DNA from 4 places in the Bradyrhizobium sp. USDA 4472 genome. Region 1 is predicted to be linked to each of the others. Evidence: predicted binding sites of a transcription regulator. Region 1 holds the regulator's gene; each other region holds the start of a gene.
What was found. The regulator PhoB, encoded in region 1, activates phosphate uptake and scavenging genes when phosphate is short. The targets are predictions, from matches to a motif close to TGTCATNNANCTGTCAT.
Positions count from the first base shown of each region.

Region 2: the regulator PhoB is predicted to act here: its motif matches at 2,310-2,326, upstream of phnF (phosphonate metabolism transcriptional regulator PhnF).
Region 3: the regulator PhoB is predicted to act here: its motif matches at 3,563-3,579, upstream of ACVWZ4_RS23815 (UDP-2,3-diacylglucosamine diphosphatase).
Region 4: the regulator PhoB is predicted to act here: its motif matches at 2,279-2,295, upstream of ugpB (sn-glycerol-3-phosphate ABC transporter substrate-binding protein UgpB).

Region 1 covers NZ_JBSSAM010000001.1:3,183,015-3,188,626, forward strand. The annotation lists gene pstS (phosphate ABC transporter substrate-binding protein PstS) at 1-712, shown strand, start outside; gene pstC (phosphate ABC transporter permease subunit PstC) at 861-1,850, shown strand; gene pstA (phosphate ABC transporter permease PstA) at 1,852-2,697, shown strand; gene pstB (phosphate ABC transporter ATP-binding protein PstB) at 2,694-3,518, shown strand; gene phoU (phosphate signaling complex protein PhoU) at 3,530-4,246, shown strand; gene phoB (phosphate regulon transcriptional regulator PhoB) at 4,269-4,976, shown strand; gene ACVWZ4_RS14615 (GcrA family cell cycle regulator) at 5,077-5,589, opposite strand.
Region 2 covers NZ_JBSSAM010000001.1:1,976,278-1,981,889, reverse strand. The annotation lists gene phnE (phosphonate ABC transporter, permease protein PhnE) at 1-697, shown strand, start outside; gene phnE (phosphonate ABC transporter, permease protein PhnE) at 694-1,539, shown strand; gene phnF (phosphonate metabolism transcriptional regulator PhnF) at 1,547-2,275, opposite strand; gene phnG (phosphonate C-P lyase system protein PhnG) at 2,384-2,848, shown strand; gene phnH (phosphonate C-P lyase system protein PhnH) at 2,853-3,461, shown strand; gene ACVWZ4_RS08960 (carbon-phosphorus lyase complex subunit PhnI) at 3,466-4,581, shown strand; gene ACVWZ4_RS08955 (alpha-D-ribose 1-methylphosphonate 5-phosphate C-P-lyase PhnJ) at 4,578-5,486, shown strand; gene phnK (phosphonate C-P lyase system protein PhnK) at 5,479-5,612, shown strand, end outside.
Region 3 covers NZ_JBSSAM010000001.1:5,119,226-5,124,837, reverse strand. The annotation lists gene ACVWZ4_RS23830 (caspase family protein) at 1-377, shown strand, start outside; gene ACVWZ4_RS23825 (threonine/serine dehydratase) at 607-1,590, opposite strand; gene ACVWZ4_RS23820 (glycosyltransferase family 4 protein) at 1,655-2,713, opposite strand; gene ACVWZ4_RS23815 (UDP-2,3-diacylglucosamine diphosphatase) at 2,727-3,539, opposite strand; gene thiD (bifunctional hydroxymethylpyrimidine kinase/phosphomethylpyrimidine kinase) at 3,743-4,543, opposite strand; gene ACVWZ4_RS23805 (Lrp/AsnC ligand binding domain-containing protein) at 4,729-4,974, shown strand; gene ACVWZ4_RS23800 (c-type cytochrome) at 4,971-5,612, opposite strand, start outside.
Region 4 covers NZ_JBSSAM010000001.1:2,482,305-2,487,916, forward strand. The annotation lists gene ACVWZ4_RS11285 (MarR family winged helix-turn-helix transcriptional regulator) at 1-39, opposite strand, end outside; gene ACVWZ4_RS11290 (organic hydroperoxide resistance protein) at 197-622, shown strand; gene ACVWZ4_RS11295 (CaiB/BaiF CoA transferase family protein) at 809-2,011, shown strand; gene ugpB (sn-glycerol-3-phosphate ABC transporter substrate-binding protein UgpB) at 2,349-3,665, shown strand; gene ugpA (sn-glycerol-3-phosphate ABC transporter permease UgpA) at 3,714-4,595, shown strand; gene ugpE (sn-glycerol-3-phosphate ABC transporter permease UgpE) at 4,595-5,443, shown strand; gene ACVWZ4_RS11315 (sn-glycerol-3-phosphate import ATP-binding protein UgpC) at 5,552-5,612, shown strand, end outside.

The DNA.
Region 1 (5,612 bases):
TCCGGTCGTGAACGTTGAAGGCGTGAAGGCCGGCGATCTCGTGCTCGACGGCGCCACCCTCGCCGACATCTTCGTCGGCAAGATCACCAAGTGGGACGACGCTGCGATCAAGAAGCTGAACCCGGGTGCCAAGCTGCCGTCGGAAGCGATCTCGGTCGTTCACCGCGCGGACGGCTCCGGTACCACCTTCAACTTCACCAACTACCTCTCCAAGGCCAGCGCCGACTGGAAGAGCAAGGTCGGTGAAGGCACCGCCGTCGAGTGGCCCGTTGGCGTCGGCGCCAAGGGCAACGAGGGCGTTGCCGGAAACATTGCCCAGACCAGGAACTCGATCGGCTATGTCGAATACGCCTATGCCAAGCAGAACAAGCTGACCTACACCAAGATGGTCAACAAGGCCGGCAAGACCGTCGACCCGACCAACGAGTCGTTCCAGGCTGCCGCGTCCAACGCCGACTGGACCAGCGCTCCGGGGTACTACCTGATCCTCACCGACCAGCCTGGCGACAAGTCCTGGCCGATCGTCGCGACGACCTTCGTGCTGATGCACAAGGAAGCGACCGACAAGGCCGCGTCGCAGGAAGCGCTGAAGTTCTTCCAGTTCGCCTTTGAAAAGGGTGCGAAGTCTGCGGAGGAACTCGACTACATCCCGATGCCCGAGAACGTCGTGAAGCTGATCGAGAAGACCTGGTCAGCCGACATCAAGAGCTAAGCTCTTTGCTCTCGGAGGCAGTGCGGCCTCCTGCGGCCGCATTGCCGACGTGACGACTTTTCTGCCCCGGATAGGCCTCGTGCCGAGTCTGGGGCACGAGACCATCAAAAGCGTATATGACTTGGCACAGGGGATCGGCGTGGCAGAAATGGCCGTTCAGAGCGATGTAATCGACGACGCCGGACCATACGATCGCGCCAAGGCTTTGAGCGCGTTCAAGCTCGGCGATGTCACCTTCTACTGGATTACGCGGCTCAGCGCGATTTCGGTGCTTCTCATTCTCGGCGGCATCATCGTTTCGCTGATCATCGGCGCCGTCCCGGCGATGAAGGAGTACGGCTTCGCGTTCCTGTGGACGCAGCGCTGGGCGCCCTCGGCGGATCCGCCCGTGCTCGGCGCGCTCGGACCGATGTACGGCACGCTCGTCACCTCCTTCATAGCGATGCTGATCGCCATTCCGGTCGGTCTCGGCATTGCGATCTTCCTGACCGAGCTCTGCCCGCAATGGCTGCGCCGGCCAATCGGCATGGCGATCGAGCTGCTCGCCGGCATTCCCTCGATCATCTACGGCATGTGGGGCTTCTTCGTGCTGGGCCCGTTCCTGGCCAACACCTTCCAGCCCTTCATGATCAAGATCTTCGATGGCGTCCCCGTGCTCGGCGCGATCTTCGCAGGTCCGCCGTCCTATCTCAGCCTGTTCAACGCCGCGCTGATCCTCGCGATCATGGTGCTGCCATTCATCACATCGATCTCGGTCGACGTGTTCAAGACGGTGCCTCCGGTGCTGAAGGAAGCTGCCTATGGAGTCGGCTGCACCACCTGGGAAGTGGTGCGCAGCGTGGTAATTCCCTATACCCGCGTCGGCATCATCGGCGGCGTCATGCTGGCGCTGGGCCGCGCGCTCGGCGAGACCATGGCGGTCACCTTCATCATCGGCAACTCGTTCCGCATCTCGTCGTCGATCTTCGCGCCGGGCACGACGATCTCGGCGGCGATCGCCTCCGAATTCGCCGAGAGCGACGGGCTGCACCAGTCCGGCCTGATCCTGCTCGGCCTGCTGCTGTTCGTGCTGACGTTCTTCGTGCTCGCGGGCGCCCGGCTGATGCTGCTGCGTCTGGAAAGGAAGGCGGGGAAGTAACATGAACCCGATTTATGCACGCCGCCGCCGCAAGGACATCGTCGTCCGCACGCTCTGCATCGCCGCCGCCGCCTTCGGCGTGACCTGGCTCGCGCTGATCCTGATGACGCTGCTTTACAACGGGTTGGCGGGCCTCAACCTCGAACTGTTCGTCGCCGACACGCCGCCGCCGGGCTCGACCGAAGGCGGCCTGCGCAACGCCATCGTGGGTTCGCTGATCATGACCGTGATCGGCGTCGGCATCGGCGCGCCGCTCGGCCTGTTCGCCGGCACCTATCTCGCCGAGTACGGTCGCAACGACAAGCTGACCTCGGTGATCCGCTTCATCAACGACATCCTGCTGTCGGCGCCCTCGATCATCATCGGCCTGTTCATCTATGGCGCCGTGGTGGTGCCGATGCGCGGCTTCTCGGCGATCGCAGGCTCGCTCGCTTTGGCCGTCATCGTGATCCCGGTGGTGCTGCGTACGACCGAGGACATGCTGCTGCTGGTGCCGAACGCGCTGCGTGAAGCGGCCTCGGCGCTCGGCCTGCCGCGCTCGCTGGTGATCAAGCGGATCGCCTATCGCGCGGCCCGCTCGGGTCTCATTACCGGCGTGCTGCTCGCGACCGCCCGTGTCGCCGGCGAGACCGCGCCATTGCTCTTCACCGCGCTGTCGAACCAGTTCTTCAGCCTCGGCCTGAACAAGACGATGGCGAACCTGCCCGTGACGATCAACAACTTCGTCCAGAGCCCCTATGCCTATTGGAAGCAACTCGCCTGGAGCGGTGCGCTGCTGATTACGTTGACCGTGCTTGCCCTGAACATTGGCGCGCGCATTCTTGGCGCCGAGAGGACCGCAAAATGAGTGACCTTTCCGTATCGATGAGCGCCTCCGGCGGGCTCCCGCATGCCCAGCAGCCGCTGCCCGAAGCTCCGGCGAAGGTGACAGTGCGCAATCTCAACTTCTATTACGGCGAGCACCACGCGCTGAAGAACATCAATCTGGCGCTCGGCACCAACCGCGTCACGGCCTTCATCGGCCCGTCGGGCTGCGGCAAGTCGACCCTGCTGCGCATCTTCAACCGGATGTACGACCTCTATCCCGGCCAGCGCGTCACCGGCCAGCTGATGCTCGACCAGACCAACATCCTCGATCCCGGGCTGGACCTCAATCTGTTGCGCGCGCGCGTCGGCATGGTGTTCCAGAAGCCGACGCCGTTTCCGATGACGATCTACGAGAACATCGCCTTCGGCATCCGTCTCTACGAGAAGATCCCGAAGTCCGAGATGGACGACCGCGTCGAGAAGGCGCTGCGCGGCGGCGCGCTGTGGAACGAGGTCAAGGACAAGCTCAATGCATCCGGCCTCTCGCTCTCCGGCGGCCAGCAGCAGCGTCTCTGCATCGCGCGCACCGTCGCCGTGCGGCCCGAGGTGATCCTGTTCGACGAGCCCTGCTCGGCGCTCGACCCGATCTCGACCGCCAAGGTCGAGGAGCTGATCCAGGAACTGTCCGAGAATTACACGATCGCGATCGTCACCCACAACATGCAGCAGGCGGCGCGCGTCTCCGACAAGACCGCCTTCATGTATCTCGGCGAGTTGATCGAGTTCGACGACACCAGCAAGATCTTCACGTCGCCGACCGACCGGCGCACGCAGGATTACATTACCGGCCGGTTCGGCTGAGGAGACAGGACATGGGTTCTGAACATACCGCAAAGGCTTTCGATACCGACCTCCAGGAGCTCACCCGGTCGGTCGCGGAAATGGGCGGCCTCGCCGAGCGGATGATCGTCGATTCCGTCGACGCGCTGATCCGTCGCGACGTCGCGCTCGGCCAGCGCGTGGTCATCACCGACGCCGAGATCGACGCGCTTCAAAGGCGGATCGAGGAGCACGCCGTGCTCACCATCGCCCGCCGCCAGCCGATGGCGATCGATCTGCGCGAGATCGTCGGCGCCATGCGCGTCGCGACCGATCTCGAGCGGATCGGCGACCTCGCCAAGAACATGGGCAAACGCGTCGCGGCGCTTGAGACGGATTTCCATCCGCTCAAGCTGTTCCGTGGCCTCGAGCACATGACCGACCTCGTGCAGCAACAGGTCAAGTCGGTGCTGGATGCCTATGCCGCGCATGATCTGCCGGCGGCGATGGTGGTGTGGAAGGGCGACGAGGAGGTCGACGCCATCTGCACCTCGCTGTTCCGCGAGCTCCTCACCTACATGATGGAGGATCCGCGCAACATCTCGTTCTGCATCCATCTGATGTTCTGCGCCAAGAACATCGAGCGGATCGGCGACCACGCCACCAACATTGCCGAGACCGTGTTCTACATGATCGAAGGCCAGGCCATCACCGACAAGCGACCGAAGGGCGACATGACGACCTTCGCAACCACCGTCCCCAACACCTGAATCCTCAAGGAGCGACGACCCCATGGGCGCACGCATTATGGTGGTTGAAGACGAAGAAGCTCTCACCGAGCTGCTTCGCTACAATCTCGAAGGCGACGGTTATGACGTTGAGACGGTGATGCGCGGCGACGACGCCGACACCCGTCTCAAGGAGCACATTCCCGATCTGATCGTGCTCGACTGGATGCTGCCGGGCCTGTCCGGTATCGAGCTGTGCCGCCGGTTGCGGACGCGGTCCGACACCAAGCAGCTGCCGATCATCATGCTCACCGCGCGCGGCGAGGAGAGCGAGCGGGTGCGCGGCCTCGCCACCGGCGCCGACGATTACATCGTCAAGCCGTTCTCCGTGCCTGAGCTGTTGGCGCGGGTGAAAGGACTGCTGCGGCGTGCAAGCCCCGAGCGGCTCGCAACCGTGCTGGCTTTCGGCGACATCGAGCTCGACCGCGAAAAGCGTCGCGTGGCGCGCTCGGGCCGGCCGATCGACCTCGGCCCGACCGAATATCGCCTGCTGGAGTTCTTCCTGGAGCATCCCGGCCGCGTGTTCTCGCGCGAGCAGTTGCTCGACAGCGTCTGGGGCCGCGACATCTACATCGACGAGCGGACCGTCGACGTGCATATCGGCCGCCTGCGCAAGCTCCTCAATCTCGGCCGCGAGCAGGACCCGATCCGCACCGTCCGTGGCGCCGGCTACGCGCTCGACGACCGCTTCGCGAAGGCCGAGCAGGCCTGAGCACGGTGACATGCAAGCAAAATAAAAAGCGCGCCCTGGGGCGCGCTTTTTTATGTCTCGATCGTCGCAGGTACCGGGACGCTGTCGTCTGGAGCCATGCTCAGCGCGGACCCGGCTTCGCCGGCGCGCGGCGACGATCGGCCGCCGGCTGATACGCGACCCGCGAGTGCTGGGCGCAATAGGGCAGGCCGGAGAGCGCCTTGCCGCCGCAGAAGAAGAAGTCCGCGCTCGAGGGATCGCCGACCGGCCAGTGGCAGGTGGCCTCGTTCAATTCGAGCAGCGACAGCCGCTGGCTCATCGGCACCACGTTGTCGAAGGTCACAGGTTCAGCCTCGACCTCGACCTCGAAGGCCTGGGCGAGTGCGGTGTTGCCCCGCGAGATCGGGCGGCTCACGCGCATCATGTGCTGCGCGGGACGCGCCTTGCGCGGCCGGGGAGCTGCCGAAGACGGGCTCTTGGCGCGGCCGGACAGGCCGAGCCTGTGTACCTTGCCGATCACGGCGTTGCGGGTGACATTCCCAAGCTCAGCGGCAATCTGGCTGGCCGAAAGTCCGGCCTCCCAGAGCTTTTTCAGCTGTTCGACGCGATCGTCGGACCAGGTCAAAACGGTCATGGCACCCTTTCCTTCACCGCGCG
Region 2 (5,612 bases), 1.2 Mb from region 1:
CGTCAGCTATTTCGACCGCATCCTGACCCTCGATAGCGGCGAGCGGGTCTGGACCAATCCTGGCGAGTGGTTCTGGGGCTGGCACAAATGGCTGAGACTGCTCGGCGAGACGCTGCTGATCAGCTATGTCGGCACGCTGATCGGCAGCGTTTTCGCCTTCGCGCTGAATTTCTTGTCCGCTGAGAACACCTCGCCCGCGGCCTGGCTGCGCTTCACGGTGCGGCGCTTGCTTGAATTCGCGCGCACGGTGCCCGGCATCGTGTTTGCGTTGATCTTCGTCATGGCCTTCGGCCTCGGTCCGGTCGCGGGTGTGCTGGCGATCGCGATCCACTCGACCGGCGCGCTCGGAAAACTGTTCTCGGAGATCGTCGAGAATGCGGACATGAAGCCTGCCGAAGGTATCCGCTCCACCGGCGCGAGCTGGATCTCCTGCATGCGATTTGCGATCCTGCCGCAGGTCTCGGCGGGCTATGCCAGCTACGCGCTGCTGCGCTTCGAGATCAACGTTCGTGAAGCTTCTGTCATGGGCTTTGTTGGCGCCGGCGGCATCGGGCAGGAGCTGATCGTCGCGATCCGTAAGTTCTACTACTCCGATGTCAGCGCCATCCTCGTCACCATCATCGTCACGGTCTTCCTGATCGACATCACCACCGGCTGGGTGCGCGGCCGCCTGTTTGGCAGGGAGGCGCGAAATTGAGCAAGCCGCCTGAAGTGAACACTGCGGAGTTCCGCGCGCGCTATCCCGACGTCTTCGACCGCCCGGCGTCGTCGCGCCTGGCGACGCCGATGATGCTGCTCGCTGCGCTAGCGATCTTCGTGTTCGGCCTGGTCGATCTCGATTTCTCGCCCTCGCGTTTCATCTCGGGGCTGAGCCAGCTCGGCTGGATCGGCATGATGATGATGCCGCCCGATCCCGGCTCGTCGCTGCCGCTTTATCTGAAAGCGCTGGGCGAGACGCTGTCGATCGCGCTGCTCGGCACCACGCTGGCCGCACTGATGGCGCTGCCGGTCAGCCTGATTGCGGCGCGTAATATCGTGCCTGAAATGGTCCGCTTCCCGGTGCGGCGGTTCCTCGATTCGATCCGCGGCGTCGACACCCTGATCTGGGCGCTGGTCTGGATCAACGTCGTCGGGCTCGGCCCGTTCGCCGGCGTGCTCGCGATCGCGGTGTCGGATTTCGGCGCCTTCGGGAAGCTGTTTTCGGAGGCGATCGAAGGCGCCGACCAGAAGCAGGTCGAGGGCATCCGTGCCTCCGGCGGCGGCGTGCTGCACGAGATCCGCTTCGGTTTGATGCCGCAGGTGCTGCCTGTCATCGCCGGCCAGGTGCTCTACTTCATCGAGTCCAACACGCGCTCGGCAACCATCATCGGCATCGTCGGCGCCGGCGGCATCGGCCTCCAGCTCGCCGAGCAGATCCGCGTGCTGGAATGGCAGAAGGTATCCTTCCTGATCCTGATGATCCTGGTCGCAGTCGCCGCGATCGATTTCATCTCGGGCAAGCTGCGCTTTGCGATCATTGGGCGGCGGGCCGTAGCCTGAGCCTTCCCTACGGCTCCACCAGAAACTCCACCCGCTCGGCTGCAAACCGCGAGTGCTTGGTCAGCAGCGGCTTGCCGCCGAGATCGAGATCCGTCGCATCGACCACCAGGATCGGCCGCCCCAACGGCAGATCGAGCCGCGCGGCGTCGGTCGCGTCCACGATGCCGGCCGTGATCCTCGTGGCGCCGCGGCGGTAGTCGCTGATACCGTAATGCTCGAGCATCTTCGTCATCGAGCGCGTGGCGGCAAACACCGTGCCGGCGTCGGGAAACCACTCTGCCGACAGCCAGGTGGTGGAGACGCAGATCGGCCTGCGATCGGCGAGGCGGATGGCTTCGATCCTGACCAGCGGCGCGCCTGTCTTCAATCCGAGCTCCCGCGCGAACTCCCGCGTTGCGACGTCCTCCGACGCCTCGATCATCCTTCCATGCGGCTCGCGGCCGTCGGCGCCGACGATCTCCGAGAAGCGCGTGCGCGAGCGCAGGGGATAAGCGAGCTTCTGCGCCTCGACATAGGTTCCGCTGCCGCGCTCGGCGCGCACGATGCCGCGGTCGGCGAGCGCCGCCAGCGCGCGCCGCACGGTGTGGCGGTTGACGCGATAGGTTTCGGCGATCTCCATCTCGCCCGGCAGCTTGTCGCCTGTGGCAAAACGGCCGTCGGCGATGCCGCGCTCGATGCCGTCGGCAACGAGGCGCCACAGCGCGACGCCTGAAGAGGCGGTGTCCTGCATGCTCATGTCGGCGATCAGCCTAGCCCGAAAATCACACGTTTGTCACGAAACGGTCATGGCGTTTCCGTATCAAGTTGTCTAGTATCATAGACAACTTGAGTTCGACAAGAGTCGGTGGATTCGGTGACCCAGCACAACACCCAGCAAGCCCAGCGCCAGGCCGCCATGGCTGTGCTGGCGCATGCGGAGGCGGGCGAGATCGCCGCCCGCCTGCGCATGATCTCCTTGCCCGGCCATCAGGAGTTACGCGCGCCGGAGAACGGCCTGGTGATGTTGCGCGGCCGGATCGGTGGCGATGGCGCGCCGTTCAATCTCGGCGAGGCGACGGTGTCGCGCGCCGCCGTGCGGCTTGCGAGCGGCGAGGTCGGCTTCGGCTACACGCTCGGGCGCGATGGCGAGAAGGCGCGGCTGATCGCGCTGTGCGACGCGCTGGTGCAGTCGCGCGATTTTGGCGCGGCTGTCGAGCGCGACGTTATCGCGCCGCTGCGCGAGCAGCTTATGACGAGACGCAGGCGCGCGGCGGAAGAGACCGCTGCGACGAAGGTTGATTTCTACACCATGGTGCGCGGTGAAGGGTGAGGCCATGACCACGATTGCGGAACTGCCGCCGGGGTTCGCCGACAAGGTTTTGTCGGCGCAATCGACCTTTCGCTCGGTCATGGATGCGATGGCGCGGCCGGGCTCGGTCCAGCGCATCCTGCCGATGGCCGGAACACCTGAGACGATGATGCGTGGCACCGCCGCGATCGCGCTGACGCTGTTCGATCATGACACGCCGCTCTGGCTCGATGCTCGGATGGCGGAAAGCCCCGACGTCCTGAAATGGCTGAAGTTCCACAGCGGTGCGCCGGTGGTGCAGGATGCCTCCATCGCGGCGTTCGCTCTGATCAGTGACGGCGGTGCGTTGCCCCCGTTCGAGCGCTTCGCGCTCGGCACCAACGAATATCCTGACCGTTCGACCACGGTGATCATCCAGGTCGAAAGCCTGGACCGAGGACCGGGCTTCGAGCTGCGTGGCCCCGGCATTGACGGTGCCGCGACGCTTCAGGCCACGATCAAGCCCCCCGACCTGTTCGAACGTCTTCGTTGCAACGAAACCCTGTTTCCGCGTGGCATCGACGTGCTTCTGGTCGCCGATGATGCCGTGGCTGCGATCCCGCGCACCACGCGAGTCCTGGGCAAGGGAGGCTAGAGGCATGTATGTCGCAGTCAAGGGTGGCGAACGCGCCATCGAGAACGCTCATCGCCTGCTCGCCAATGCCAGGCGCGGCGACCAAAGCGTTGCGGAAGTCACGCTCGACCAGATCTCTGAGCAGCTTGGGCTCGCCGTCGATCGCGTCATGAGCGAAGGTTCGCTCTATGACCGCGAGCTCGCAGCGCTCGCGATCAAGCAGGCCCGTGGCGACCTGATCGAGGCGATCTTCCTGGTTCGCGCCTTCCGCGCCACCTTGCCGCGCTTCGGCGCCAGCGAACCGGTCGACACCGGCGCGATGAGGGTGCAGCGGCGGGTGTCGTCGACCTTCAAGGATATTCCCGGCGGTCAGATCCTCGGCCCCACCTTCGACTATACGCATCGCCTGCTCGATCCCTCGCTCGCCGGCGGCTTCGTGCCGGAAGCGCCGGCCCTGGCCGAGGCCTCGACGGCGCCGACGCCGCGCGTGACCGACATTCTCGGTCGTGACGGGCTGATCGAGACTTCGCCGCAGGCCGAAGACGGCGCCAGCGTCGGTGATCTCACCCGCGAGCCGCTGAACTTTCCGGCGGACCGCGATCTGCGCCTGCAAAATCTCGCGCGTGGGGACGAAGGCTTTCTGCTGGCGATGGGCTACTCCACCCAGCGTGGCTATGGCCGCAACCATCCCTTTGCCGGTGAGATCCGCTTCGGCGAGGTCGAGGTCGAATTCGCAGCAGAGGACGTCGGCTTCGCCGTGCCGCTCGGTTCGATCGAGCTGACCGAGTGCCAGATGGTCAACCAGTTCAAGGGCTCGGCGAACGAAGCGCCGTGCTTCACCCGCGGCTATGGCCTGGCCTTCGGCCAGAGCGAGCGCAAGACCATGTCGATGGCACTGGTCGACCGCGCGCTGCGTGCCCGCGAGCTCGGCGAAGAGGTCGGAGCTCCGGCGCAAGATGAAGAATTCATCATGTCGCATTCGGACAACGTCCAGGCGACCGGTTTCGTCGAGCATCTGAAGCTGCCGCATTATGTCGACTTCCAATCCGAGCTCGGCCTGTTGCGCAAGCTGCGCAAGGAATTCGCCGAAGCTTCTGCCGAAGCCAATGCGGCCGATGCCATGAAGGAGGCCGCGGAATGAACGCGCCCGCCTACAATTTCGCCTATCTCGACGAGCAGACCAAGCGGATGATCCGCCGTGCGATCCTCAAGGCGATCGCGATTCCCGGCTATCAGGTGCCGTTCGCCAGCCGCGAAATGCCGATGCCGTATGGCTGGGGCACCGGCGGCGTGCAGGTGACGGCCGCGATCCTGGGACCGCAGGACGTGCTGAAGGTGATCGACCAGGGCTCGGACGACACCACCAATGCGATCTCGATCCGAAAATTCTTCGCCAAGACGGCCGGCGTCGCGACGACGACTTCGACCGAAGAGGCGACGGTGATCCAGACGCGCCATCGCATCCCCGAGGCGTCGCTGCTTGCGAACCAGGTTCTGGTCTACCAGGTGCCGATCCCGGAGCCCTTACGCTTCCTCGAGCCGCGCGAGACCGAGACACGGCGCATGCATGCGCTCGCCGAATACGGGTTGATGCATGTGAAGCTCTACGAGGACATCGCCCGCTTCGGTCACATCGCGACCGCCTACGCCTATCCCGTGAAGGTGAATGCGCGCTACGTGATGGACCCGTCGCCGACGCCGAAGTTCGACAATCCCAAGATGGACAATTGCCCGGCGCTGCAATTGTTCGGCGCCGGCCGCGAGAAGCGCATCTACGCGATCCCGCCCTATACGAAGGTGGTGTCGCTCGATTTCGAGGACCACCCGTTCGAGCCCTATCGCTTCAACGCGCCCTGTGCGCTATGTGGCGCGGAAAGTTCCTATCTCGACGAGATCGTCACCGACGACAAGGGCAGCCGCATGTTCGTCTGCTCGGACACCGACTATTGCGAGGGCCGGCAGGCCGCCGGCCATCACGGTGCCCTGAGTGCTGCACCCTACAAGGACAAGGCGCAGGGGAAAGCACAAGGGAAAGCAAATGGCTGATTTCGATACGCTCGAAGCTGATCAGCCGCTGCTGACCGCCGATAGCCTCAGCAAATCCTACGGCCGCATCGCCGCGTGCCGCGACGTGTCGTTCTCGCTCTATCCCGGCGAGGTGCTGGCGATCGT
Region 3 (5,612 bases), 1.9 Mb from region 1:
TCGGCAAGATCGTCACCCTGCCCGCACCGACCAACACGGCAGCAAACAACAACAGCATCGGCAAGATCGTGACGCTGCCGGTGACCAACACCAATACCGGCGCGGCGGGCAAGGCCTTGAGCATGCCGGTGACGATCGGCAAGGCCGGCACGACGGTCGGCGCGAAGCCCGCGAACGTCCCGACGCAGAACAACCCGATCCATATCAACAACGGCGTCGGGCTCAACAACAACCCGGTGAACAAGGTGCAGGTGCAGAACACCCGCCCGCAGCTCAACGCGACCAACCGGATCGTGAGCGGCGGCAACAATGTCCGTCAATCGATGAACCAGTCAAACATGAACGGCGGCAACAACCACCGCGGCTTCATGCACTGATGCCACGAAAAAGGTGCGCTCCCTCTCCCGCTTGCGGGGAGGGCCGGGGTGGGGTGTCTCCACAATGGGACAATCCCCAAGAGGAGACATCCCCCACCCGGCGCTTCGCGCCGACCTGCCCCGCAAGCGGGAGAGGTTGCACCGCGCAAGCGGCAAGCTCGAACTCAACACGTACAAAGGGGCAGAGCGGAAACGCTCTGCCCCTCGTTTGTCTCACGAAATTGGAAAATCACGCCACCAGCTCGGCAAACAGATCCGCATCGACATTGCCGCCGGAGAGCACGATGACGACGTTCTTCCCGGCGACATCGAGACGCCCCGCGAGCAGCGCGGCGAGGCCCACGGCGCCGCCGGGTTCAACCACGAGCTTCAGCTCGCGATAGGCAAAGGCGACCGCCGCGCCGACCTCCTTGTCGGACGCCGTCACGCCGCGCGCGAGCAGCTTGCTGTTGATCGCAAACGTCAACTCACCGGGGATCAAGGCCATCAGCGCGTCGCAGATGGTGCGGCCCGCGGGCGGATGCGGCTCGCGATGGCCTGCGGTCAGCGACAGGCCGTGATCGTCGAACGCCTCGGGCTCGGCCACCACGATCTCGGCTTGCGGATAGCGTGCCTTCACCGCCGTGGCGACGCCCGCGATCAGGCCGCCGCCGGAGGCCGGTGCCACCACGACATCGGGCGCAAGGCCGAGCGCAGCCATGTCTTCCGCGATCTCGCGGCCGGCGGTGCCCTGGCCAGCGATCACGAACGGATCGTCATAGGGCCGGACCAGCGTCGCGCCGCGCTTCTCGGCGATGCCGCGCGAGATCGCCTCGCGGTCGTCGCGGTCGCGATCGTACAGCACGACTTCGGCGCCATAGGATTTGGTGCGCTCGCGCTTCGACAGCGGCGCGTCCGCCGGCATCACGATGGTCGCCTGCATGTCCAGGATCTTGGCTGCCGCCGCCACGCCCTGGGCGTGGTTGCCGGAGGAGAACGCGACGACGCCCCCCGGGCGCTTGTCCTGCGGGATCGAGAACACCTTGTTGAAGGCGCCGCGGAATTTGAAGGAGCCGGTGCGCTGGAGCATCTCCGGCTTCAGGAAAACTTTTGCACCCACGCGCTCGTTGAGCACGGGCAAGGACAACAAGGGGGTGCGGACGGCGAAGGGCGCGAGCACGCGCGCTGCGGCGTCGATATCGGCGGGGCCGACCGGAAGGGGCTGTTCGGACATGGCGTGATTTTATCGCGGCGGACGAGCCGCGGGCAAGACACCTCCGGGCGAGGATCCTCTGCGCTCAGGCGACGAACCGCGGCCGTTCCGCTCCAGCCCGGCCAGGCAGCACGGCGCCAACGGCGCGGATGCGCTCGACAAAAGCCCGCGCCGAGGCCTCCCAGGTATAGGCGGCGGCGAATTCGACGCAGGCCTGCCTGGAGATGTCGAGCGCCGCAAGGCAGGCGTCACGCAGATCATCCTCCAGCGCGCCGACAGGTGCATCGCCGATGACGTCGCGGGGCCCCTTCAGCGGGAACGCCGCGACCGGCAGTCCGCTCGCGAGCGCCTCGAGCAGGACCAGGCCGAACGTGTCGGTCTTGCTCGGAAACACGAAGACATCGGCCGCCGCATAGATGTCGGCCAGCTCCTCCCCGTGCTTTTCGCCCAGGAAAATTGCATCGGGATAGGCCTCTTCCAGCGCGTTGCGCGCCGGGCCGTCGCCGACGATGACCTTGGTGCCGGGCAGATCGAGATCGAGGAACGCCTCGAGATTCTTCTCCACCGCGACGCGGCCGACCGAAAGGAAGACGGGGGCCGGCAGGCAAAGATCGATGGCGCGGGGGTGGAACAGATGCGTATCGACGCCGCGTGGCCACAGCACGACATTGTCGAAACCGCGCTCGCCGAGTTCGCGGGCCAGCGCTGGCGTCGCCGCCATCACGGCCCGGCTCGGGCCGTGGAAGCGGCGCAGCGCCCGCCAGATCAGCGAGCCCGGAACCGGCACGCGGGCGCGGACATATTCGGGGAAGCGGGTGTGGAAGCTGGTCGTGAACGGCAGCTTGCGCTGGCGGCAATAGCGGCGGACCATCACGCCGATCGGTCCTTCCGTCGCGATGTGGATGCTGTCGGGCCGGGCTTCCTCGATCAGCTTCGCAATGCGCGCCGGGCGCGGCATCGCCAGCCGCACGTCGCGATAGCTCGGCATCGCAAAGGTGCGGAACGATTGCGGCGTCAGGAACGTGAACTCGACGCCAAGACCTTCGACTTGAAGCGCCTTCGCGGCGTCAGCGAGCTTGGTCAGCGTCCGAACCACACCGTTGACTTGCGGGTGCCAGGCGTCGGTCGCGACCAGGATGCGCATCAGGCAGCTCTCATCAAGCAGCTCTGGCTGCCACCTGCGGCACTTCTGCCGGCTTCTGCAGGTGATCCGCCCAGGTGATGATCTCGAAACGGCCGTCGTCGTGCTCGACCAGCGCAGTGCAGCTCTCGACCCAGTCGCCGCAGTTCATGTAGCGGATGCCGTTCTCGTCGCGGATCACGGCGTAGTGGATGTGGCCGCAGATCACGCCATCCGCGTCGTGGCGCCGTGCTTCGGCGGCGAGCGCCTGCTCGAACGCGCCGATATAGTTGACCGCGTTCTTGACCTTCTGCTTGGCCCATTGCGACAGCGACCAATAGGGCACCTTGAACATGCGGCGGAAGAAGTTGACGAAGCGATTCATCTGGATCGCGAAGTCGTAGGCCTTGTCGCCGAGATGGGCGAGCCAGCGCGCGTTCTGCACCACGAGGTCGAAGATGTCGCCGTGGATGACGAGATATCGCTTGCCGTCCACGCCGGTGTGGACGGTGTTCTCGACGACGTCGATGCCGCCGAAATGCGTGCCGTAATAGTTGCGCAGGAACTCGTCGTGATTGCCGGGCACGTAGACGACCTTGGCACCCTTGCGCGCCTTGCGCAGCAGCTTCTGGACGAGGTCGTTATGCGATTGCGGCCAATGCCAGCTCGATTTCAACGCCCAGCCATCCACGATGTCGCCGACGAGATAGATCGTATCGGCATCGTGGTAACGCAGGAAGTCCAGCAGAAGATCGGCTTGAGAGCCGCGGGCTCCGAGATGGACGTCGGAGATGAACAACGTGCGAAAGCGCCGCTCCGGGCTTTCGTCACTCACATCGTAACTTCCCATGCGACAGCCTGTAACAATGTCCCGTGACAGGGGGATGACGATTGAACCTTTGAGGCACCCTCGGATACGAATCGGACCTTGCCTCGCCCTCCCCGCGAATATCAGCCGCATGCGACAAACAGGCGACATGGCCCGCGATGGGGCCCCGCAAAATGCCGGGAAGCCATGGTCCCGGCGGGTGCTTGCGAGCCGCGAAATCAGCGTCAGTAAAACCTGTGGAAATGATGGATCGGCCCGTGGCCGTGACCGACGCTGAAGCGGTCGGCAGAAGCGATCGCCGCGCTGATCCAGCTCTTGGCATTGCGCACGGCCGTTTCGAGATCTTCGCCCTTGGCAAGACCTGCCGCAACCGCTGAGGATAGCGAGCAGCCGGTGCCGTGCGTGTTGCGGGTCGCGATGCGCGGTGCAGCAAGCGCGATCATGGCGGTGGCGCTGATCAGATAGTCGGTGCTCTCCGCTCCCTCGCCGTGCCCGCCCTTGATCAGGACGGCGCGGCAGCCGAGGCCAAGCAGGCGACGCCCCTGGCTTTCGACATCGCTCTCGCTTCGCGCGACCGGCTCGTCCAGCAGCGCAGCCGCCTCCGGCAGATTGGGCGTGATCACCGACGCGAGCGGCATCAGTTTCGTGCGCAACGCTTCGACGGCCTCCGCGGCAAGCAAGCGATCGCCCGAACTTGCGACCATCACGGGATCGAGCACGACATGGCGCGGCCTCCAGTACGACAGCGCTGAGGCGATCGCATCGATGCTGCCTGCCTGCGCCACCATGCCGATCTTGACGGCGCCGACGTCGAGATCGGAGAACACCGCATCGATCTGCGCGGTGAGGAAATCAGCGGGCACCGGGTGAATGCCGGTGACGCGTTTGGTGTTTTGCGCGGTCAACGCGGTGATCGCGGAGGTGCCGTAGACGCCGAGTGCGGCAAAGGTCTTCAGGTCGGCCTGGATGCCGGCGCCGCCGCTCGAATCGGAACCGGCGATGGTGAGCGCCACTGATGTCGTCATCGCGGGACACGCTTGCTTGAACAAAACTCGGCCATCGCCTGTCCTAGCGCCCTCCCACAGCCCCAGCAAGCCGCCGAATCTCGCGGCGTCGATGACCTCGTGGCACTTGTCGCGACCGCTGGCGGCTTGCTAAATCGGGCCGGTTTTGGCCTATTGGCCGGGAACAGGCCTTCGGAGTGACTGCTATGGTTCCTTTTTTCGTCCAGATCAAATGCAAGCTCGGCCAGTCCTATACGGTGGCCAACGCGCTCGCCGAAGCCGAGATCGCCTCCGAGATCTACTCCACGGCAGGCCAATACGATCTGCTGGTGAAGTTCTATGTCGACAAAGACACCGATATCGGCCACTTCGTGAACGAGAAGGTGCAGGTGCTGCCGGGCATCCAGGACACCCTCACCATCATCACCTTCAAGGCGTTCGGCGCCAGCTAGCCGCCACCTTCCCTGCGCTTGGGCGGCGTCGGGCCATCGACGGGCGGCAGCGACTTCAGATAGGCGGCCATCGCCGCGCGGTCCTCAGGCTTGAGCTGCGCGAGGTTCTTGATCACCGGCCGCATCGAGCCCGATGCGCTGTCGCCCTCGGGCATGTCGCCGGTCTCGAGGAAGTCGGCGATGTCGCTCTCACTCCAGCTGCCCAAGCCCTTCTGAGTGATGTTCGGCACCCAGCCCTCGCCTTCGGGATTGGGGCCGCCGGCGAAGCGCTGCGAGCCGATGACGCCGCCGAGAACATTGCGCGGGCTGTGGCACTCGGCGCAATGGCCAAAGCCGTTGACGAGATAGGCGCCGCGATTCCATTGCGCTGAACGTGCCGGATCTGGCACGAACGGCCTGACATCCATGAACAGCCATTTCCAGATGCCGACATTGCGGCGGATGTTGAACGGAAACGGCAGATCATGGTCGCGCACCCGGCCCGAGACCTGCGGCAGCGTCTTCAGGTAAGCGAAGAGATCGCGGACGTCGTTAATATCAGCGATGTGGTAGGACGTGTAGGGAAACGCCGGATAGTAGTGTGTGCCCTCTGGCGAAATGCCGCGTGTCACCGCATTGACGAAATCGGCCTCGCTCCA
Region 4 (5,612 bases), 700 kb from region 1:
GAGGCGTTGCGGATCGAGGGTCGATGATTTCCGGGCCATGCAGAATCTCGCGAGACTGACCCGCATTGTGGGGCCGGGCCGGCGGACATTCAATTGCAAACAATTAAATGTGAGGCATGCGAATATCGATTGTGCACAATCTAATTGTTTGCAATATACATCGCACGCCAACCCGAACATCCCAAGGAAGACGAAAATGTCCGTGAACGTGCTCTACAAGACCAGCGCAAAAGCCACCGGCGGCCGCGACGGCCATGCCGCGACCCTCGATGGCGCACTCGACGTCAAGCTCACCACGCCGAAGGAACTCGGCGGTGGCGGCGGCGCCGGCAACAATCCCGAGCAGCTGTTTGCGGCCGGCTATGCCGCCTGCTTCATCGGCGCGATGAAGTTCGTGTCGTCGCAGGGTGGCCCGAAGGTTCCCGCCGACGCCTCCGTGACCTCGACCGTCGGCATCGGCCCGCGCTCGGCCGGCGGCTTCGGCCTGGACATCGATCTGGCCGTCTCGCTGCCGGGCCTGTCCCGCGCGGACGCCGAGGCGCTGGTCGAGAAGGCGCATCAGGTGTGCCCGTATTCCAACGCGACGCGCGGCAATGTCGACGTCCGCCTGACGGTCGTCTGATCCGACGATGGAATGGCTGGCCCGGGATCCCCGCGCGAGGTCCCTTGGGCCGGCCGCTTCCGCCCGTTTTTGCCGTGCCGCGGGATGCGGCGCGCGCGTGCATATCCCCCTCCGCAGCGAGGCATTGCTGGGGCGCACGAAGCTCGCTAGGCCTGTGGCCAACATCGACACAGGGGATGCGAAGGCATGACTGAAGCCGTTTTGGGCGCAATGAGCGGACTGCGCGTCGTCGATCTCACGCGCGTGCTCGGCGGCCCCTACTGCACCCAGATCCTCGCCGACCATGGCGCCGACGTCATCAAGGTCGAGCCGCCCGCAGGCGACGAGGTGCGCGACTGGGGCCCTCCCTTCCACGAGGAGGACGCCGCTTATTTCGTCGGCATTAACAGAAACAAGCGCTCGATCGGCCTCGACCTCGCCTCCGAAGGTGGCCGCGTCGTGCTGCTCAGGATGCTGGAGACGGCCGACGTCCTGATCGAGAATTTCAAGCCGGGCACGCTGGAGAAATGGGGCATCGGCAACGATGTGCTCAGCCAGAAATTCCCGCGCCTCGTGCATTGCCGGATCTGCGGCTTCGGCGCCGACGGCCCGCGCGGCGGCAATCCCGGCTATGATGCCATCATCCAGGCCATGACCGGCATGATCGCCGCCACCGGCTCGCAAGAGAGCGGCCCGATGCGGATCGGCGTGCCCTTGGTCGACATCACCACCGGGCTCTATGCCGCAATCGGCATCCTGATGGCGCTGTCGGAGCGGCAGCGCTCGGGCAAAGGCCAGTTCCTGGAGACGACGCTGTACGAAACGGGCCTTGCCATCATGCATCCGCACACCGCGAATTATTTCATGCATGGCAAGCCGCCCTCGCTCACGGGCAACGAGCATCCCAACCTCGTGCCTTACGCGATCTTCCCGACCAAGACCGACGACATCTTCATCGGCGTCGGCAATGACGGCACGTTCCGCAAGCTCTGTAAGGAGATCGGCAAGGTGGAGCTCGGCACCGATCCGCGCTTCGCCCGCAACAAGGACCGCATCGCCAATCGCGAGGCGCTGCGCGCCGAGCTTGCCGCCGTGTTCAGCCAGCACGAGGCCGAGCCGCTGTGCAATCGCCTGCTCGCGGCCGGCCTGCCCGCGGGTCCCGTGCAGAGGATCGACCAGGCGTTGACCAACCCGCACACGATCGCGCGCGGCGATGTCATCGAGAAGGACTGGTACAAGGGCGTGGCTTCGCCGATCCGGCTCGATCGCAGCAAGCCGAGCCTGCGCCGCCTGCCGCCGAAATTCAGCGAGCACGCCCAGGAGGTGCTGGCCGAGTTCGGCTACTCAAAGGCAGAGATCGGCGCGATGGTCGAGAAGGGCACGGTCTGCGGGTCCGAGCGCAAGCGCTGAGTGGTGCGCTCCCTCTCCCGCGCGCGGGAGAGGGTCTCGCCGCAGCGGCCTTGAGGAGAAAGCCCTCACCCGGCGCTTCGCACCGACCTCTCCCGCAAGCGGGAGAGGTTTTCGAGCTGCTCGATTTCGACTCACGTCATCCAATGCCGCAGTGCGGCGCATGCACGCATGTGCACTGCGAACAGAGGAGGCTGCCCAACCGCCTCTTCGCCTATTTGATGGCTTCCCTTCTGCAGCGCTTGCCGCTTTCGTTTCGGCCGCTTACACAGTCATGTGAACGTCATGTGGCGCTGCTAGCGCAAGCGCTTCTTTTTGACGCCTGAGGGAGGTTTTCTAGATGGCTCTTCGACATTTTGGAGCGGCTGCCGCATTTGCAGTCACGGTTGGCATGGGCGTCTCGCCGGCGCTTGCCGTCACTGAAATCCAGTGGTGGCACGCCATGACCGGCGCGAACAACGACGTCATCGTCAAGCTCGCCAACGACTTCAATGCATCGCAGAGCGACTACAAGGTCATCCCGACGTACAAGGGCAGCTACCCTGATACGATGAACGCCGGCATCGCGGCATTCCGCGCGGGCAACGCCCCGCACATCATGCAGGTGTTCGAAGTCGGCACCGCGACCATGATGGCTGCGACCGGTGCAGTGAAGCCGGTCTACAAGCTGATGGCCGACGCCGGCGAGAAATTCGATCCCAAGATCTACCTGCCGGCGATCACCGGCTACTACTCGACCTCGAAGGGCGAGATGCTGTCATTCCCCTTCAACTCGTCGTCGACAGTCATGTGGGTCAACCTGGACGAACTCAAGAAGGCCAATGTCGAGATCCCGAAGACCTGGCCTGAAACCTTCGAGGCGGCCAAGAAGCTGCACGACAACGGCCATCCGACCTGCGGGTTCTCGAACGCGTGGGTCACCTGGGTCAATCTCGAGCAGCTGTCGGCCTGGCACAACGTGCCGCTCGCCAGCAAGGCCAATGGCCTTGACGGCTTCGACACCGTGCTGAAGTTCAACGGGCCGGTCCAGATCAGGCATCTGGAGAAACTGATCGAGCTGCAGAAGGACAAGACCTATGACTATGCCGGGCGCACCAACACCGGCGAAGGCCGCTTCACCTCCGGCGAGTGCCCGATCTTCCTGAGCTCCTCGTCCTTGTTCGCCAACATCAAGGCGCAGGCCAAGTTCAACTTCACGGCCGCGCCGATGCCCTATTATCCCGACGTCAAGGACGCACCGCAGAACTCGATCATCGGCGGCGCTTCGCTCTGGATCATGGGCGGCAAATCGGCCGACGAATACAAGGGCGTGGCGAAATTCCTGACCTTCCTGTCGGACACCGATCGCCAGGTCTGGATACACAAGGCCTCGGGCTATCTCCCGATCACCAAGGCGGCCTATGAGAAGGCCAAGGCCGAAGGTTTCTACAAGGACCAGCCCTATCTCGAGACGCCGCTGCTCGAGCTGACCAACAAGGAGCCGACCGAGAACTCCCGCGGCCTGCGGCTCGGCAACATGGCGCAGCTTCGCGATGTCTGGGCGGAAGAGATCGAGCAGGCGCTCGCCGGCAAGAAGACCGCCAAGCAGGCGCTGGACGCCGCCGTCGAGCGCGGCAACACGATGCTGCGCCAGTTCGAAAAGACCGCCGTCAAGTGAGGCGATGAGTGGCGGGCCGGGACGCCGGCCTGCCACTCGGCTCAGATCATGCAAAAGCAAGCCATTTTCAAATCAAAGCTATTGCCCTACGTGCTGGTTGCCCCGCAACTCGCCGTCGTCCTGATTTTCTTCTATTGGCCGGCGCTGCAAGCGGTAATCCAGTCCTTCCTGCTGCAGGATGCCTTCGGTCTATCAACGAGCTTCGTCTGGTTCGATAACTACATCGAGCTGTTCAAGGACCCCGCCTATTTCGAGTCCATCGTCCGGACCTTCTTCTTCTCGTTCGCGATCGCGGTGTCGTCGCTGTCCTTTGCGCTGCTGCTCGCCGTCATGGCGGACAAGCCGCTGCGCGGTGTGATGCTCTACCGCACGCTGCTCATCTGGCCCTACGCGGTGGCGCCGCCGGTCGTCGGCGTGCTCTGGATCTTCATGCTGCATCCCTCGCTCGGCGTGATCTCGCGTTATCTGCGCGCCGCCGGGATTGACTGGAATCCGCTCCTCGACGGCAATCAGGCTGCGGCGCTGATCATCGTCGCCGCGGCCTGGAAGCAGATCTCCTATAATTTCCTGTTCTTCCTCGCCGGGCTGCAGGCCATCCCGAAGAGCGTGTTCGAGGCCGCCGCAATCGACGGTGCGCGCCCGATGCGGCGGTTCTGGACCGTGACATTTCCGCTGCTGTCGCCAACCATCTTCTTCCTGCTCGTCGTCAACATCGTCTACGCCTTCTTCGACACCTTCGGCATCATCGACACCATGACCCGCGGCGGCCCCGGCACGTCGACGGTGACGCTGGTCTACAAGGTCTACTCCGACGGCCTGCTCGGCGGAAATCTCGGCAGTTCGGCGGCCCAATCGGTGATCCTGATGATCCTGGTCATCGTGCTCACGGGAATCCAGTTCCGCTTCGTCGAACGCAAGGTGACCTACTGATGGTCGAGCAGGAGGGCCTTCGACGCTACGTCGCTCACGTCATCCTCTGGATCGGGATCGCGATCGTCGCATTCCCCGTGTACATCGCGATCGTCGCCTCGACCCAGGACAACGCGCTGATCGCCAACGGGCAGATGTCGCTGCTGCCCGGCGGCCATTTCTTCGAGGTGTACTACCAAACCATCTTCGTCGGCACGAGCGGCTCGACCCGCGAGCCCGTGGCCAACATGATGCTGAACTCGCTGATCATGGCGCTCCTGATCGCGGTCGGCAAGATCGCGATCTCGATCATCTCGGCCTATGCGATCGTCTATTTCCGCTTCCCGTTCCGGATGGCGATCTTCTGGATCATATTCATCACGCTGATGCTGCCGGTCGAGGTGCGCATCTATCCGACCTACAAGATCGTCGCGGACCTGCACATGCTCGACAGCTATGCGGGCCTCGCGCTGCCGCTGATCGCGTCGGCGACGGCGACGCTGCTATTTCGCCAGTTCTTCATGACCGTGCCGGATGAATTGCTGGAGGCCTCGCGCATCGACGGCGCCGGACCGCTGCGCTTCTTCTGGGATACGCTGCTGCCGCTGTCGCGCACCAACATGGCGGCACTGTTCGTGATCCTCTTCATCCTCGGCTGGAACCAATATCTCTGGCCGCTGCTGATCACCACGCGCGACGACATGCAGACCATCCAGGTCGGCATTCGCAAGATGATCACCACCACCGATGCGCTGACCGAATGGCCGATCGTGATGGCGACCGCCGTGCTGGCCATGCTGCCGCCGGTGTTCGTCGTCGTCGCCATGCAGAAATTGTTCGTGCGCGGTCTGGTCGAGACGGAAAAGTGAGGAGGCGAGTGGTGAGTAGCGAATGGCGAATGGAAAGCCCTTTGAGCGCTCTCGCATACGCAACTTCCCTGTTCGCCACTCCCCATTCGCTATTCGCTGGAAAAACCCATGGCTAACGTCACCCTGCGCAACGTCCGCAAGACCTACACCGGCGGCTTCGAGGCGATCA